2 regions of the Duganella sp. FT27W genome follow, and region 2 is predicted to be linked to the other one. Evidence: riboswitches for the same ligand, from Rfam matches in the RefSeq annotation. Region 2 holds a riboswitch; the other holds the start of a gene.
What was found. Region 2 has a riboswitch for cobalamin ahead of F8197_RS04020 (CbtB domain-containing protein). Riboswitches for the same ligand answer to the same signal wherever they lie in the genome.
Positions count from the first base shown of each region.

Region 1 (8,164 bases), on a different contig from region 2:
TTCGGGGTAGCCGCCGGGCAGGAGCACCGCGTGGGCCTCGGTTGGCACCGGTTCGTCGGCCAGCGGCGAGAAGAAGGTCAGCTCGGCGCCCAGTGCGCGCAGCAGGTCCAGGTTGGCGGGGTATAAAAACATGAAGGCGGCGTCGCGGGCAATCGCAATCGTCGTGCCGCGCAGTGGCGTTGCTTGCAGGGGTGTTGCTGGCGCTGGCGGAATCTCGATGCGTACCGGCGCCAGGGCTTCCCACGCCGCCTCGTCGAACATCAGCTGATCGGCCAGTTGGTCGAGCAGGGCGTCGAGATTATGGATTTCGCCGGGGACCACCAGTCCCAGGTGGCGTTCCGGCAGTGACACCTGCTGGCGCGGCATGGTGGCAAACAGCGGAATGTCGCGCAGCGACGCGGCCACCATCTTGCCGTGGTTTTCGCTGGCGATGCGGTTGGCGATCACGCCAGCCATCTGCACCGGACCGTAGTCGCGCAGGCCCATCACGATAGCGCCGGCCGTCTGCGCCATGGCGGAGGCGTCGATTACAGCCAGTACCGGCACGCCGAAGGTACGCGCGACATCGGCCGACGATGGTGTGCCGTCATATAAGCCCATCACGCCTTCGATCAGGATCACGTCCGCCTCTTGCGCGGCCTGCGCCAGCTGGCTGCGGCATTGTTCGAGCCCCACCATCCACAGATCGAGCGTGCGCACTGGCGCACCGGTGGCGCGTTCGAGCAGCATCGGATCGATGAAGTCGGGGCCGCACTTGAACACGCGCACGCGGCGGCCCAGCTTGACCAGCTTGCGCGCCAGCGCGGCGGTGCAGGTGGTCTTGCCCTGGCCGGACGATACCGCCGCCACCATCACCACTTTCACGTCGAGGTAATTCACCACTCGGTACCCAGCTGGGCGGCGATGCCGGCCTTGAACGCGTGTTTTACAACCGTCATGTCGGTGACCGTGTCGGCAATCGCGATCAGCTCCGGCGGCGCGCCGCGGCCGGTGATCACCACGTGCTGCATTTGCGGGCGCGCCAGCAGGTCGTTGATGACCATTTCCACGTCGAGGTAGCGGTACTTGAGGGCGATATTGAGTTCGTCGAGCACGACAAGACCATACGCGGGGTCGTCGAGGAAGCGCTTGGCCTGTTCCCATGCCAGCGTGGCTTTTTCGATGTCGCGTTCGCGGTTCTGGGTCTCCCAGGTGTAGCCTTCGCCCATGGTGTGGAAGCTTACTTCTTCCGGGAAGCGGCGCAGGAACTGTTCTTCGCCGGTGGCCATCGCACCCTTGATGAACTGCACCACGCCGACCTTCATGTTGTGGCCCAGCGCGCGCGCCACCATGCCGAACGCGCTCGAGCTCTTGCCCTTGCCGTTGCCGGTGTTGACGATGATGATGCCGATCTGCTTGTTGGCGGACGCGATCTGGGCATCGATGATGGCTTTCTTGCGCTCCATGCGCACGCGATGGCGCTCGTTCAGGGCGGCGTCGCCGGTATCAAGAGTGTTGGTCTGTTCGGTCATGGTGTCTCCTCGGAAGGGATGAAGATGCTGCGTTGGCCGTGGCGGATGATTTCTATCGGGTGGCCCAGGTAGTCGCCCAGGATATCGGCGCGCATCACGTCCTCCCTGGCGCCGGCCAGCCAGCGGCCGTCGCCGCGCAGCAGCAGCGCGTGGGTGGAGACGCTGTGCGCCAGGGTCAGGTCGTGGCCGATCATGACGACGGTCTTGCCCTGCTCGCGGCACAGGCGCGCCAGCTGCGTCATCACGCTCACCTGGTGCGCCAGGTCGAGCGCATTGGCCGGTTCGTCGAGCAGCAGCAGCGGCGTGTCCTGCGCCAGCATGGCCGCAATCGCCACCCGCTGGCGCTCGCCGCCCGATAGGGTACGCACGTCGCGGCGAGCCAGGTCGGCCACTTCCATCGATGCCAGGGCGGCAAGTGCGATGGCGTGATCGTCGCTGCCTTCCCAGTAGCGGTGGTCATGGTACGGGTGGCGCGCCGAGAGCACGGTTTCGATCACGGTGTAGGCGAAAGCGTCGCTGCGGCTTTGCGCCAGGAAGGCGCGCTGGCGCGCCAGTTCTGCCAGCGGCCAGTCGTTTAAGGCGCGCGCGCGGATCGATACGGTGCCGGCGTCGGGTGGGCGCAAACCGGCCAGGGTGCGCAGCAGGGTGCTTTTGCCGGCGCCGTTGCGGCCGATCACGCTCCAGCATTCGCCAACGCGCACCTGCCAGTCGAGGTTGGCGATCAGCTTACGCTGGCCGATGTTCAGGGATAGTTGATGGGTGCTGATCATCATGGCAGTCACTTGCGCAGCCGGTGCAGCTGGTACAGGAACACCGGCGCGCCCACCAGCGCGGTGATCACGCCAACGGGCAGCTGTTCCGGCGCGATGATGGTGCGCGCCAGCGTATCGGCCAGCATCAGGTAGGTGCCGCCGGCGAGGGTGGCGGCGGGAATCAGGAGGCGGTGGTCGGGACCGACCGCGAAGCGGCACGCGTGCGGTACGATCAGCCCCACGAAGCCGATGCTGCCGGCGGTGGTAACCGCGCTGGCGGTAAGCAGGCCCGAAACGAAAAACAGTCCCTTGCGCAGCGCGCCCACGCGGATGCCCAGCGTGGCGGCGGCTTCCGCGTGCAGAGCCATTACGTTCATGGCGCGCGCATTTTTTACTGCGAAGAGCAGCGCGGCCACCAGCACCACGCACGGCATCCAGCGCAGCGGCGCGCCGGCCATATCGCCGATCATCCAGAACACCATGCTGCGCAGGCGGCTGTCGGGCGCGATCGAGAGCATCAGTGTCACCAGCGCCATGCAGGCCGAGGACAGGATTACGCCGGTGAGCAGCAGCAAAGCGGTGCCGCCATCGGCAGCGGACCCGCCGCGCAAATCGCGCCGCGCCAGCAGGTACAGCATCATGGAGACGGCCACCGCGCCGCCGAAGGCTGCCGCATCGACCATCCACGCCGCGCACATGAACATCAATGCCGCCAGCGCGCCGACCGAAGCGCCGGCAGAGATGCCCAGTACATAAGGATCGGCCAGCGGGTTGCGCAGCAAGGCCTGCATCATCACGCCCGCCAGCGACAGCGCTGCACCGGTGATGAAAGCGGTGAGTGCACGATGCACGCGCAGGTCGAGCAGGGTGGCGGCCAAGGTCGACTTCTCGCCATGCAGCAGATCGGCTATCGCGGCCGGCATATCGGCAAGCGGCACCGCGACCGATCCGGTCATCCCCGAAAACACCAATCCCGCCAGTGCGAACAGCGCCAGGCCGCCCAACACCATGGCGGCGCGCTGCTGCAGATTGCGGGAAAAATCAGCCATACCAGCTTTCGTTAAGGTTTACTTGTAGCCGTAACGGATGCCGGCAAAGACCTTGGCGCCCGGGGTATTGTAGTAGCGGGCCAGGTCGTACTGTTTATCGGCCACGTTGTTCCAGCGTACCAGAGCGGACCAGTCGCGGGTGAACGCATACTTGGCGTACAGGTTTACCAGGCCGTAGCCGCCCAGGCGGACGGTGTTGGCGGCGTTTTCGAAGCGGGCGCTCGACAGCTCCACTTCCACGCCCGCTTTCAGGGCGCCGGCGCCGTAATCGGCGGTGATGTTGGCGTGGCGCTTGGCGCGGCGGATCAGGCGTTTGCCGGTGGTGTCGTCCTGCGGGTCTTGCAGGTCGGCGTTGGCGCCCAGGTTGACGCCCATCACGCGTGTTGCGGCCGACAGCGTGATGCCTTCCAGCGTGGCGCGGTTGACGTTGTAGGCGCAGCCGCTGGTGTAGCCGCCACCGAACGGGCACGGATTGGTGTTGACCAGCATGTCGGTCAGGCGGTTGCGGTAGTAGCCGGCGCTCATCGCGTTGACACCGTCGTCGTAGCGCAGTCCCACTTCGGCGTTGCGGCCTTTTTCCGGCCGGTTGCCGGCGTTGCCGTAGTTCGGGAAGTACAACTCGTTGTACGTCGGCGCGCGGAAGCTGGTGCCATAGCTGGCGGTGGCGCGCAGCGCCCGGGTGAACTGGTAGCCATAGCCGATGGCGCCGGTGTTCTTGTTACCGTAAACCGAATTGTCGCGCCGTGCGCTGGCGCTGAGCAGGTGCGCGCCACGGCGGGCGTTGTACGACGCCGCGAACGAATTGGTGTTGCGGTCGCGGTTCATGGCGGCCGCGCCGTTGGTGTCCACTTCTTCCTTGCGATGCTCGTACAGCAGTTGCAGCGTGTCGGCGCCGATCGTCACGTCGTTTTGCCAGGTGATGAAGCTTTGCTTGGTGTCGATGCGGGTGTAGCCGGCAGCGGTGGCGCTGGTGTAATTGGCGCCCTTGTCGCGGGTTTCGGAATAATGCAGCAGGCTGCGCCACGATGGCAGCAGCTGCGCCCTGGCGAATACGCTGGCGGTGTCGATAGTGTTTTCGCTGCGCGTGTCGTAGCTGGACACGCCCGAATCGTACTGCGCATCGAGGCGGCTATGCAGGAACAGCGCGCCTGCTTCCAAGCCCTTGGCCAGTTGCAGGCCGAATTGGCCGGAGACGTTTTCCTTGTCGTAGCCGTCGTCGTCCGGATTGTACGAGGACAGGCCGGGACGGGCGGTGGAGTAGCCATCCGACTTTTCCTTGCCGGCGCTGATGGCGTAGCTGAAGCTGTGCTCACCGCCCGTACTGCCGGCAATCGTGGCATCGGCTTCGCGCGTGTTATCGCTGCCGTAGCCGGCGAAACCGGTGACGGCCGGCGTGCCCTGGCCCTTTTTGGTAAAGATCTGGATCACGCCGCCGATGGCGTCGGCGCCGTACAGGGAGCTCAAGGGGCCATAGACGATTTCGATGCGGTCGATGGCGGTGAGCGGAATCGCGCTCCAGTTGGCGGCGCCCGTGGTCGATGAGCCGATGCGCACGCCATCGACCAGCACGATGCTCTGGTTGCTGTTGGCGCCGCGTATATAGACGTTCGACGAACTGCCTGCGCCGCCGTTGCGCGTGACCTCGATGCCGCGCTGGCGCTTGAGCAGGTCGACGATGGAGCCGGCGCCCGCCCGGGCGATCTGTTCGGCATCGATGGTGGTGCTGTCGCTGATAACGTCGGCCAGCGCTTGCGGCGTGCGCGTGGCCGTGACCAGTACCGTGGATGCAGGTTCTGCGTGGGCGTGGCAGGTGGCCAGGACAAAAGCGAAGGCGGAGGTGGGCAGGGGCAGCGCCGGGGTGAAGCGAAGGATCATGATTGCTATTTCTGTAAAGGGCAACCGGCCAGCATCCCGCAGGCCAGATTGAACAGAAGCGTGCGGCGGCGCGTGCGCCGGCTCGTGTGCTTCCACCAGGTTTGGCCGGTATCCGGGCTGACAAGCGGCCAGTCCACCTTCCCATGCAGCGCACAGTGGTTGTCAGGACTGGGGTGTCGCCAGCGGCGACGCTTGTTGACCGTTGCGGGGGCAGCACACGCTGGCCCGGTCGAGAGGGCTTCGTGTTTCCCGTTTAACTGCGCATCCGGACGGACGCGCGGGCACCAAAACCCGGGCATTATACGGCTTTGTGCCGCGTAGTTCCGCGCGCGCCCGATAAAGCCGTTGGCGCAAGGCGTGGCGACCAGGATAGGACGGATGGTGGGCAAGAGCGGCTCGGCAGCCATCGAGCCATGACCGCGCGCTTACCTGGTGGCGCGGTGCGGCAGGATCAGCGCTTCGCCATATGGCAGACGGTGGGGCGCGCTGGCCGCTTGCAGCGCCATTGCCAGCGGCGCCAGGCCGGCGTGACAGGCGGCCAGCAACCGCATGGTGCCGGCGTGGCAGACCACGATCGCTGCGCCGTCTGTGCTGTCATCGAGCTGGCGCTGCAAGTCGGAATAGAAGGTGGCAACGCGTTCGGCCATCTGCAGTACGCTCTCGCCATTGCCGGGGCGGTAGTTGGCCAGGTCGGCGGTCCAGGCGTCCACGCCTGCGCGGGGAATGCTGTCCCATGGCTGCATCTCCCAGTCGCCAAAATCCATTTCCATCAGCCGCGCATCGAACACGGGGGCGGGCGCCAGGCGCATCGCCAGCGCCGCGCAGCGTCGCAAAGGGCTGGAATACAGCGGCAGGCCGGCCGGTACCTGAGGCAGCAATGCGGCGACGGCCTGCTCCAGGTGTCCGGGCGCCACTGCCAGGTCGGTGCGGCCGTAGCACACGCCCGGCGCGACGTCGGGCTGCGGGTGGCGGATCAGGATCAGCCGCATGGTGCTAGAAGAACTGGCCGCTGGCGTGCAGGCCGGCCAGCACGCACAGGTAGAACATCACTTCCGTCACCTGCTGCACGGCGCCCAGGCAATCACCCGTGTAGCCGCCGATGCGGCGCACGAATTTGCGGGCCAGCCAGATGGTGGCCACCAGCGCGCACGCCACGCCGGACAGCAGCATGGTCCACGACAGCCAGTTCAGCCAGATCAGCAGCAGCGCCGGCGCCAGCGCGGTCACGGCGGCAATGGCAAATTCCGGCGTCGCCATTTTCTGCGCCAGCGGCTTGGCCTTGCCCTCGGCGCGTGCGTAGTCGAGGCGCCAGATCAGCGCCGTGGCCATCAGGCGCGACAACGGGTGCGCGAACAGCAGGGCGGCAATTGCGCCGTACGGCGGCAGCATGGTCAGGGTCGCGCACTTGAGCAGCAGCAGGCAGAAGATACCGATCGCGCCATAGGCGCCGATGCGCGAATCCTTCATGATCTCGAGCACCCGTTCTCCGGTCATGCCGCCACCGAAACCATCGCAGGTATCGGCAAAGCCGTCCTCATGAAACGCGCCGGTGACATAGATACCGGCTGCCGTGGATAAAATGGCGGCAATCGCCGGCGGGAACAGCTTGAACGCTACCGCGTACACGGCGCCCGTGATCAGCGCCACCACCACGCCGACCAGCGGAAAGTAGCGCGACGCCTGGTTTAGCCACGCCGGATCGAATCCTACCCAGCGCGGGATCGGCAGCCGGGTAAAAAACTGCAGGGCGGTGAAGAACAGGCGGAGCTGGTGCATGGATTAATCCGCCTTGGCACTGACTTGCGCCGATTCGAACGTGGCCATGCGGTTGAGGAAATTGACGGCCGCGTGCAGCAGCGGCAGCGCCAGTGCGCAGCCGGTGCCTTCGCCCAGGCGCAGGCCCAGCGCGAGCAGCGGCTTGGCATCGAGCGCCGCCAGCATCTGCCGGTGGCCTTGTTCGTCGGAGCAGTGGGCGAACACGCAGTAGTCGAGGATGGCCGGTTGCAGCCGTGCGGCCACCAGCAGCGCGCTGGTGACGATGAAGCCGTCGATCAGCAGCACCCTGCGCTGCGCTGCCGCCTTGAGCATGGCGCCAGCCATCATGGCGATTTCCAGGCCGCCGAACGTGGCCAGCACGTCGAGCGGCTCATTGATCGAGGCATGGCGGGCCACTGCCGCTTCGATCACGCGCTGCTTGTGCAGCACGCCTTCGGGCGACAGACCGGTGCCGGCGCCCACGCATTGAGCAACCGGGATGCCAGTGAGCTTGTGCATCAGGGCCGCCGCCGCCGTGGTATTACCGATACCCATTTCACCGAAGCCGACCACATTGCCTTCCAGTTCAGCAGCCAGCGCCATGCCGGCGGCCAGCGCGGCGTGGCAGGTGGCGCGGCTCATGGCCGGCTCCTGGGCAAAATTGTGGGTGCCATTGGCCAGCTTGCGGTCGACCAGGCCGTCACGCGGACCGAAGGCGTGGTTGACGCCGGCGTCGATCACTTGCAACGCGCAGTTGTTTTGTTCAGCAAAGACATTGATGGCCGCGCCGCCTGCCAGGAAGTTTTCCACCATTTGCCACGTCACGTCCTGCGGATAGGCGGAAATGCCTTCCGCCACCACGCCATGGTCGGCAGCGAACACCAGGATGGCGGGTGAGCGCACGGCGATGTCGCGCGTGCTCTGGATCAGTCCCAGCTGTTTCGCCAGCGATTCCAGCACGCCCAGGCTGCCCAGTGGCTTGGTCTTGTTATTAATGGCCTGATCGAGCAGGTCCGACAGGGCATCATCGGCAGTGGGGGAAATAGCAGGAATGAACATATTCTTGTTTATATAAGGAAGAGAGAACCGTTGCTACGATATCACAGAGAATAATGGCTACCCCCTTGCCAGTCCGGATACTCTGCGATATAGTTCTGTCCCTCGCAGAACACTGTGTCAAACACAGAGTGAAACGAGAAAAAAGAAAGTTGACGAGATAAAA
Region 1 covers NZ_WHIV01000008.1:310-8,473, reverse strand. Annotated here, with positions in the region: gene F8197_RS27920 (cobyrinate a,c-diamide synthase) at 1-852, opposite strand, end outside; gene cobO (cob(I)yrinic acid a,c-diamide adenosyltransferase) at 876-1,511, opposite strand; gene F8197_RS27910 (ABC transporter ATP-binding protein) at 1,508-2,281, opposite strand; gene F8197_RS27905 (iron ABC transporter permease) at 2,290-3,312, opposite strand; gene F8197_RS27900 (TonB-dependent receptor domain-containing protein) at 3,331-5,187, opposite strand; cobalamin riboswitch at 5,273-5,491, opposite strand; gene F8197_RS27895 (histidine phosphatase family protein) at 5,613-6,176, opposite strand; gene F8197_RS27890 (adenosylcobinamide-GDP ribazoletransferase) at 6,181-6,963, opposite strand; gene cobT (nicotinate-nucleotide--dimethylbenzimidazole phosphoribosyltransferase) at 6,967-8,001, opposite strand.
Region 1: it holds a riboswitch for cobalamin, as region 2 does, so the genes downstream of both, F8197_RS27900 (TonB-dependent receptor domain-containing protein) here and F8197_RS04020 (CbtB domain-containing protein) in region 2, are expected to answer to the same signal.

Region 2 (8,164 bases):
GTTACCGTCGCTGGCGCCGGCCCGCAGCGATGCGGTAAACACCGGCAGCACATTCATCCCTCGCGCTTCAAGGGCGTTCAGCAGTGCGTCGATGAAGCGCGTGTTACCGCTCATCCAGTGCGCGCGGTAGAACACGATGCCCACGCTGGGGCGCTGCGGATCGGCCAGTGCCTGCCACGCGGCCAGGTCGGCGCCAGGCGCCAGGTCCGGGTGATAGATGCCATGGTCGGGCAACGCGAGCGCAGGCTCGAAGCCGAAGCCGGTCAGCAGCAAATGGTCGGAGAGGAAGCGCAGCAGGTGCGCCAGGTTGGCGCTGCCGCCGGCCCGGAAGTACTGCAAGGTCATATCCAGCACGTCGGAACGGACGGTAGATACGGCAGCCAGTTCGGGATCGGGCTCGCCGGTGCCGCTGACGACGATCAGGTGGCGGCCCTGGCGCCGCGCATGGTCGATCAAATCCGAAAATCCGGGCACGCCGCCCAGCCGGCCCAGCACCCGCACCACGATCACGCGCGCTGCGCGCAGTTCTCCATCGAGCAGTTGTGCCAGCGTCGATTCTTCACCGAGCGCCTGCAGGTTCACGCCCATCACGGGGCCGAAGCCTTCGGGCATTTGAGCCTGTGCCTGGTGCAGCACGGTCAGGTCGTTGGAGGCGTGAGTCAGCAGCGCCAGATCAGACTCACTGCGGCGCAAATTTAAAGATTCATTCATTTCGGTCCAGGTTCGCAGGTGTCGCCCACGCCCAGGCGGTGGAAGACCAGGTCGGATACTTCGCGTCCGTTCAGCAGGTGCTCGTGCACGATGCGCTCGGCGTTGGCTTCATTCACGCGCTGGTACCACACGCCTTCGGGGTACACCACCACCACCGGTCCCTCGAAGCGGCACGCGACCATGCAATGGGTGCGGGTGCGCTTGACGGCCAGCTCGGGATGTTCGTCGATCACCTTGCCCATGTGTTCAAACACGGCCTGCGCGCGGCCTTCTTTCGGCTCACAGCGCGGACCGACGCACATGAAGATGTGGCGGTGGTGGGTTCTCATGAATCAGGCGAATTTTTTGTAGAAATAGCCAGTCAGCCCGCCCAGCGCCAGCCAGAACACGGCATTGGCCAGCGCGGTGGCGATGATGAAGGAACCAACCAGTTCGGGCGGTGCTGCCATCGAGTGCACCGGCGGCTGCGGCGCCCCCACCAGGTGCGGCACGAACAGCAGCGCCACGGCGCCCACCTTGAACCACACGTTGCGGCTCCAGACCAGCACACCGAGCGCGACGGCGGTGGAGAACGCGGTGCAGATCCACCAGGCCTGGCGCGCCGACACCGGCGCGGCCAGGGTACCCGGCAATTCGGGCGGCAGGCCGAGCGACGGTGCGATGAAGAACACGGCGTAAGCGGCCGCACCCCACAGCATGCCGCTGCGCCAGGTCACCGCACCGCCGCGCAGGCAGATCATGGCGGCCAGCAGCAGTGCGTAGCCGACCCCCATGCTGACATCGGCCAGCGCCGTGTACGCAGTGCGCTCGAAACCGTCTTCCGGCTCCCAGCCGCCGTGGCTGTGGGCTTCTTCCGCCGCACCATGACCATCGTGGCCATGCGCGTGCGGGGCCACATCGGCCGCATGCGCATGTTCGGCGGGGGCAGGAGCAGATTCAGATGCAGGAGCGGCCTCCTGCGCCTTTTCAAAGACCTCGGCCTGCTGAATGATGGGAATCACCTGCAGGTGCTGCACGCCGGTCAGCAGCAAGCCGGCGACGATGCCGGCGGCAGCAGCCGTGCGCACGATGCCGTTGAAAATGCCGGCCGGCGCACCGGCGCCATTGCTGGCGCGGCTTAGTGACACGGGAAGCCCGCCGAGTGGCGGCTGTCGTGGGCGGCATTGTGCAGCGCTTCCATCGACGCGAAACCGGCGCCGAACAGCAGCACGGCGCCAAGTCCGGCGGCGCACAGCGCGGGGATCATCTTTTCGCGCAGGATGACGAGGCGATTGGAAACTTCGGCTTGACCGGAGATGACTGGGGTGACGGGCATGATCTTCCTTCCAGGGTGCGTGGATACGTGGAAGTACGCGGAGGAAGGACAGCGGGGAAGCGGCCGGAGATGCATCGGAACGGATGAACAGGGCGGCGCAGCACTCACCCGTATCGCCCTCCGCAATACAAACGTGTTGACGGCTACTGGCTGGTTTCCGGGCTGACGAGTGGATTGCTCCTGGCAGTGCGCCTTCCCATGCTTGCGCACAGTGGCTGTTGCACTCCCTTGACCTCGACTACCGTTGCGGGGGCAGCGCCGGCATGGCCCTGGTCGGGCGCACCGGCTTCCCATTTAAATATGCGGAACCGGATCACACCCGACGTCCGCGCATACCAGAAGCTTGACTACCGGCGAAGTATAGGGGCGGCACAGGGGAATTGCAAGGCGTTCAGCCGTCCACCGGTGCGGCGGGCGTGGGCAAAATCAGCTGGTAAAACGCCAGGTCCAGCCAGCGCCCGAACTTGAAGGCCGCGTGGCGCACGGTGCCGGCGTGGACGAAACCGAGCTGCTCGTGCAGGGCAATGCTGGCGCGGTTGTCGGCGTCGATGCCGCCCACGATGGTGTGCAGGTCGGCCTGCCCTGCCGCTGCAACCACCTGTTCCAGCAGCGCGCGGCCCAGGCCCTTGCCGCGCTGATCGCCACGCACATACACCGAATGCTCGACCGCGTACTTGTTGGCCGGGTAGCCACGGAAGGCGCCATAGGTGGCAAAGCCAAGCAGCGTGCCGCTGGCGTCTTCATAGCCGATCACCGGGTAGCCGCCCGCGCGCTTGGCCGCGAACCATTTGTTCATGGTGTCCAGCGTGCGCGGATGGTATTCGTACAGCGCCGTCGAATTGGCGATGGCGTCGTTGAAGATATCGAGGATGGCTTGCGCGTGGCGTTCTTCGGTACAGCTAACGAGGTGCATGGTTACTCCGTAAAAGGTAGCCGACATCATAGTCGAAAATCCCATAGATACAACGCCACCGGCCCGATCGGCTACGTAACATCACTTATTTTCTTGCTATTGAGACACAAATTTTACCTGCTGATGTAACATCGCAGGCAGCCCTTATCATCAGAACCAGAAGAACCATGCGCGCACCCTCGATCCGATCCCGCCTGCTGTACCTCGTGGTGGCGTGCATTGTGCCGGCCTCGCTGATGGCGATCCTGCTGATCGCTTACGATTACACGCAGGCGCGCACCGCTTTCATCACCGGCGCCATGGCCACCGCGCGGGCCAATGCGACCGACGTGGACAAGGAGTTCGCCACCGTGGAGGCGGCGCTGCGCGCATTGGCCACCTCGCCAGACCTGGCGCGCAACGACCTGGCCGCGTTCTACGCGCAGGCACGCGGCCTGGCGGGCGCCCAGAACATGCTCAACATCGTGCTGGAAAATGCCGGCGGCCAGCAACTGCTCAACACCTTTGTGCCATACGGCGCCGCACTGCCGCCGCCCAAGGTGGGGCAAGCGCTGCGCCACATCCAGCAGCACGAGGCGACGGCGATTTCCAACCTGTTCGTGGGCGCCGTCTCGCAGCGCCACGTGGCGTCGATCGGCATACCGGTGCGGTACGCCACGGGCGAGCCGGACACCGTGGGCGCGCTCAGCGCCACTGTTACGGTGGAGCGGTTCAACGCCCTGCTGGCCCAGCAAAGCTACCCGCAGCACTGGATCACCAGCATTCTCGATCGCGAAGGCATCGTGGTCGCGCGCAGCCAGGACATGCAGCGCTTTGTCGGCCACCAGGCGCTGCCCGAGGTGATGAAGCGCATGCACGAAGGTTTCGAAGGCGCGATCGAAACCAGCACTCTCGATGGCAAACCGATCCTGGCCGTGATGACACGCGCGGGCGCTTCCGGCTGGACGGTCGGCATCGGCATTCCGCTCGAAGTTCTGAACGCGGAACTCAATCGCAAGCTATGGCTGCTGGTACTGGTAACCGTCGTCATGCTGGTGGCAAGCCTGCTGACTGCCTGGCGCATCGGCAATCGCATCACGCAGTCGATCGGCGCACTGGTGGCGCCGGCCATGGCGCTGGGACGCGGCGAACCGGTGGCGGCAGCCAGTTACGGCCTGCGCGAGGCCAACGAGGTGGGCAACGCGCTGGTCGATGCGGCGCGCATGCACGCGCTGGCGCGCCACCAGGCCACGCATGATCCGCTCACCGGCCTGCCCAACCGCGCCATGTTTTGCGAGTTCCTGGAGCGGCAGGTGGAACTGTGCGCGCGCTCGGGCGCGCCCTTGTCGCTGCTGTACCTGGACCTCGACCGCTTCAAGCATATCAACGACACCTACGGTCACGGCGCCGGCGACCTGCTGCTCACCGGCGCCGCCGCGCGCCTGCGCGCTGAATTACGCAAGTCGGACCTGGCGGCGCGCCTGGGCGGCGACGAATTCGCCGTGGTACTAGTCGGCAGCGACGCTGCCGATACCGCGCTCGTGGTGGCCAAACTGGAAATCAGCCTGGGCCTGCCGCACCGCATCGAAGGACACGAACTGGTGGCCGGCGCCAGCATCGGCGTGGCGATGCTGCCGACGCCGGGTAGCGCGCCGCGCAAGCCGGTCACCGCCGCCGAACTGGTGGCCGACGCCGACGATGCCATGTATCGGCGCAAGGCCGAACGCAAGTTCGCCGCCCGGGATTAATCCTTGCCCGCTGCTTCGATGTAGATCTCGTCGGCACAGCCCTGCACACGCGCCGGCGCCGGCTGGGCGTTGCCCACCATGGCCGCCAGGTCGCGGTCGGTGCCGAATTCCAGCGGCAGCGACACCCGGATCTCCTGCAGGTACTTGCGCTGACTGCACACCAGCGTCAGGCTGGCGGCCACCTTCTCGCCGTGGCGCGCTTTCACGCGCGCGAAGAAGTCGTCCACCCGTATGCTCTTGCCGGTGCTGCCCAGGATGATTTTGCCCACTTCCGAATCGTTGACCACCCGCACCGCCGATACAGCCTTGATGAAGTAGTCGTCCGGGCCCAGTTCCTGGCACTTGCCATGCTTGTTCCACTCGTAGGCGCCGAAGGTGCGCTCGTAATAGAAGTTGGGCATCCAAGGCGCCACCTTGGCGATAGTGTCCTTCGACAGCGAGAACGGCGGGCCTTCGCAGCTGCCGTAGCGCGTGCCGCACTCCTTCTTGTTCGGCCACAGGCCGTGCAGGCTCAACGTCTTCGCTTCCAGCTTGCCGCCGTTCATGGCGTCGCATTCGGGCTTGGTGCCCTTGAACGGGAAGTGTTCGCAAAAGCCCGGCTGCCAGGTCACCGCCAGCACATAGCTGTCCTGGCGGTTGGCGATGCTGCACGACCCGCCGTCCGCCGCCGGATCGCTGCCGCGCGGCGGCCGCGTGGAGCGTGCCTCGATCGGTTCGAGCATCGCCGCGCCGCAGTCGCGCTGCACCCAGCGCAGCTTCGGCTCGGCGCCCGGCACTTCCACCCGCACCCAGTCGTAGTCCGCCTTGTTGATCTCGCGCACCGTGTAGCCCTGGCCTGCCGTCACCTGCGCGGCGCCGGGATTGGTGCGCTTGGCGAACGACGCGTAGGCCTCGCAGCTCTTGTTGGCGGTGAAAGTGCCGGTGGCCGCTTCGCTGGCGGCGGCGCCAGTGGCAAAGCAGGCAAGCAGGATAGTCAGGGTAATGCGCAACATGGATAACTCCGCAGGAAGGGTAGCCGGCATTGTAGCCGAGCGCCGCCGGACCGAAGCCGGCGTTGTCGATTAGCCACGTTGAGACCAAAATGGTAGCGCATGACATTTTGCGAAATCTTTCTGTTGACAACAACTTGGCAACGCTTCTACACTCAAATGGTCGCGGTACCATAACAAATACAGGGCTGCGGCAGATAACAAAAAAGCAGTCAAAAAAACCATTAGGAGACAGCAATGCCCAGTACCCTCACCCCAACCGGCGGTGGCCGCCGCGTGCCTGCCCGCCTGGCCTGTGGCCTCACCATGATGGCCGGCCTGATCGCTCAGGCCTATGCCCAGCAACCCACCGCACCCACCGCCCCGGTGGACGAAGCGACGATCCAGAAGGTGGAGGTGAGCGGCTACCGCAACAGCCTGATCTCGTCGGCCAAGGACAAGAAGGAAGCGGTCGGCTTCCAGGATTCGATCAACGCCGAGGACTTCGGCAAATTCCCGGACAAGAATATCGCCGAATCGCTCAGCCGCATTCCCGGCGTGGGCGTTTCGCGCGACGTCACCGGCGAAGGCATGAACATCCAGATTCGCGGCCTCGGTTCGAGCTTCACCAAGATCCTGCTGAACAATGCGCAGATCGCGGTGGCGTCGTCCGGCCCGATCGATGGCCAGAACAGCAACCGCGAGGTCGATCTCGATCTGCTGCCCACCGACCTGTTCACCAAGCTCACGGTGAGCAAGAGCCCATCGGCCAGCATGCTCGAAGGCGGCGCCGCCGGCGTGGTGAACCTGCGCAGCGCACGCCCGTTCGACAAGGAAGGCCGCACCGTGGCCATGAGCGTGACCGGCACCCGCAACCAGATCGCCGACAAGACCGGCGGCCGGGGTTCCCTGCTGGCCAGCCAGACCTGGGGCAAGACCTTCGGCATCCTGGGCGGCATTTCGGTGTCGCGCCAGGAGATCCGCACCACCGGTTTCGAATCGGTGGGCTGGACCAACCCCAACCTGAGCGCCACCCAGAACACGTCCCCCACCCGCAACAACACCGGCGGCGGCAACTGGAACATCCCGGCCGTGGTGCCGGCCAATGCCGGCAACGGGCTGGTGCCGGGCACGGTGATCGACCAGGCCTTCCTGCTGCAGCACAATCCGGGTCTCACCATCCAGCAGATCGACAACGCCATCCTGCCGCGCCTGGGCCGCACCATGGACTACTTCGGCACCAAGGACAAGCTCTCGGCGATTTTCAGCAGCGAATACCGCCCCACCGACGACCTGCACTTCTACGTCGACACGATGTACAGCAAGCGTGACGACAAGGCCCAGCGCGTGGCCTACAACTGGGCCGTGCGCAACAACGGCGTCATCCCGCTGAACATGACCGTGGACCGCAGCGATTGCAGCGCCGGCTGCACCGTCACCGGCGGCACTTTTGCCAACTCGCTCAACTTCATCGAGTACGGCCCGCGTCGCGACAAGGTGGACCTGCTGGGCATCAATCCCGGCATGGAATGGACCATCACGCCCAAACTGAAACTCGATGCGCAAGTGAACTACACGCGCAGCCGCTTCACCCACGAAGCGCCGACAGTGATGCCGATCACGCCTGCCAATAGCGGCAACACGGTCACCTATGACAACAACGGCGGCGGCATCCCGAACATCACCTCCAGCCTCGATCTGAACAACCCGGCCAACTACGCGTGGGCCGGCGGCCGCGTCAACATCGCCAACGAGCTGCGCGAAACCCGCACCAAGGGCGCCCACACCGATCTGACCTGGGGCGACCGCGCCTTCAACATCAAGGCCGGTATCGCCTACGACGACATCAACCGCCGCATCCGCGCCCAGGAAAATTCGGCGGCGTGGCAGGCCGCCGTGTGCGGCAACAACCCGAGCGTGCTGCTGTCCGGTCCCAATGGCGGACCTGCCTGCAACGGCGCCAATACGCCGGGCGCCAGCGCCGCCGCGCTGTACCCGGGCTTCGGCACCGGCTACACCGCCGGCCGCACCGACCCCCTCACCTACGGCGGTTCGCTGATCCCGCAAACCGCGCTGGCCAGCTACATCGTGCCCGGCCCGTACGGCCGCCCGATCATCGACTGGGACCGCTTCCGCAAGGACTCCAACTACGACACGTACAACAACAACGCACCGTTTGCCACGTCGTCGTCAACCGGCGCCAGCGCCGGCTTCATCGCCGAAAAAACCACCGGCATCTACACCGAGCTCAATGGCGAAGCCAAGCCGTGGGGCCTGGACCTGCGCTATAACGCCGGCATCCGCTACGTGCGCACCCGCCAGGAGGTGGGCTCGTACAATTCGTTTGCCGATCCGCGCAACGCCACCCTGCCGCTCAACGGCAGCAAGTACCCGAACGTGGACCAGTGGGTGTACCAGGAGACCACCTACAACAACACGCTGCCGTCGGCCACCGCCGCCCTCAACCTGCGCAGCGACATCGTGGCCCGCGCCGCCGTCTCGCGCAGCATGACGCGCGCCGACCCGAACG
Region 2 covers NZ_WHIV01000001.1:931,548-939,711, reverse strand. Annotated here, with positions in the region: gene F8197_RS04035 (cobaltochelatase subunit CobN) at 1-711, opposite strand, end outside; gene F8197_RS04030 (ferredoxin) at 708-1,040, opposite strand; gene F8197_RS04025 (CbtA family protein) at 1,044-1,838, opposite strand; gene F8197_RS04020 (CbtB domain-containing protein) at 1,829-2,026, opposite strand; cobalamin riboswitch at 2,157-2,364, opposite strand; gene F8197_RS04015 (GNAT family N-acetyltransferase) at 2,418-2,939, opposite strand; gene F8197_RS04010 (sensor domain-containing diguanylate cyclase) at 3,107-4,666, shown strand; gene F8197_RS04005 (ribonuclease I) at 4,663-5,658, opposite strand; gene F8197_RS04000 (TonB-dependent receptor) at 5,893-8,164, shown strand, end outside.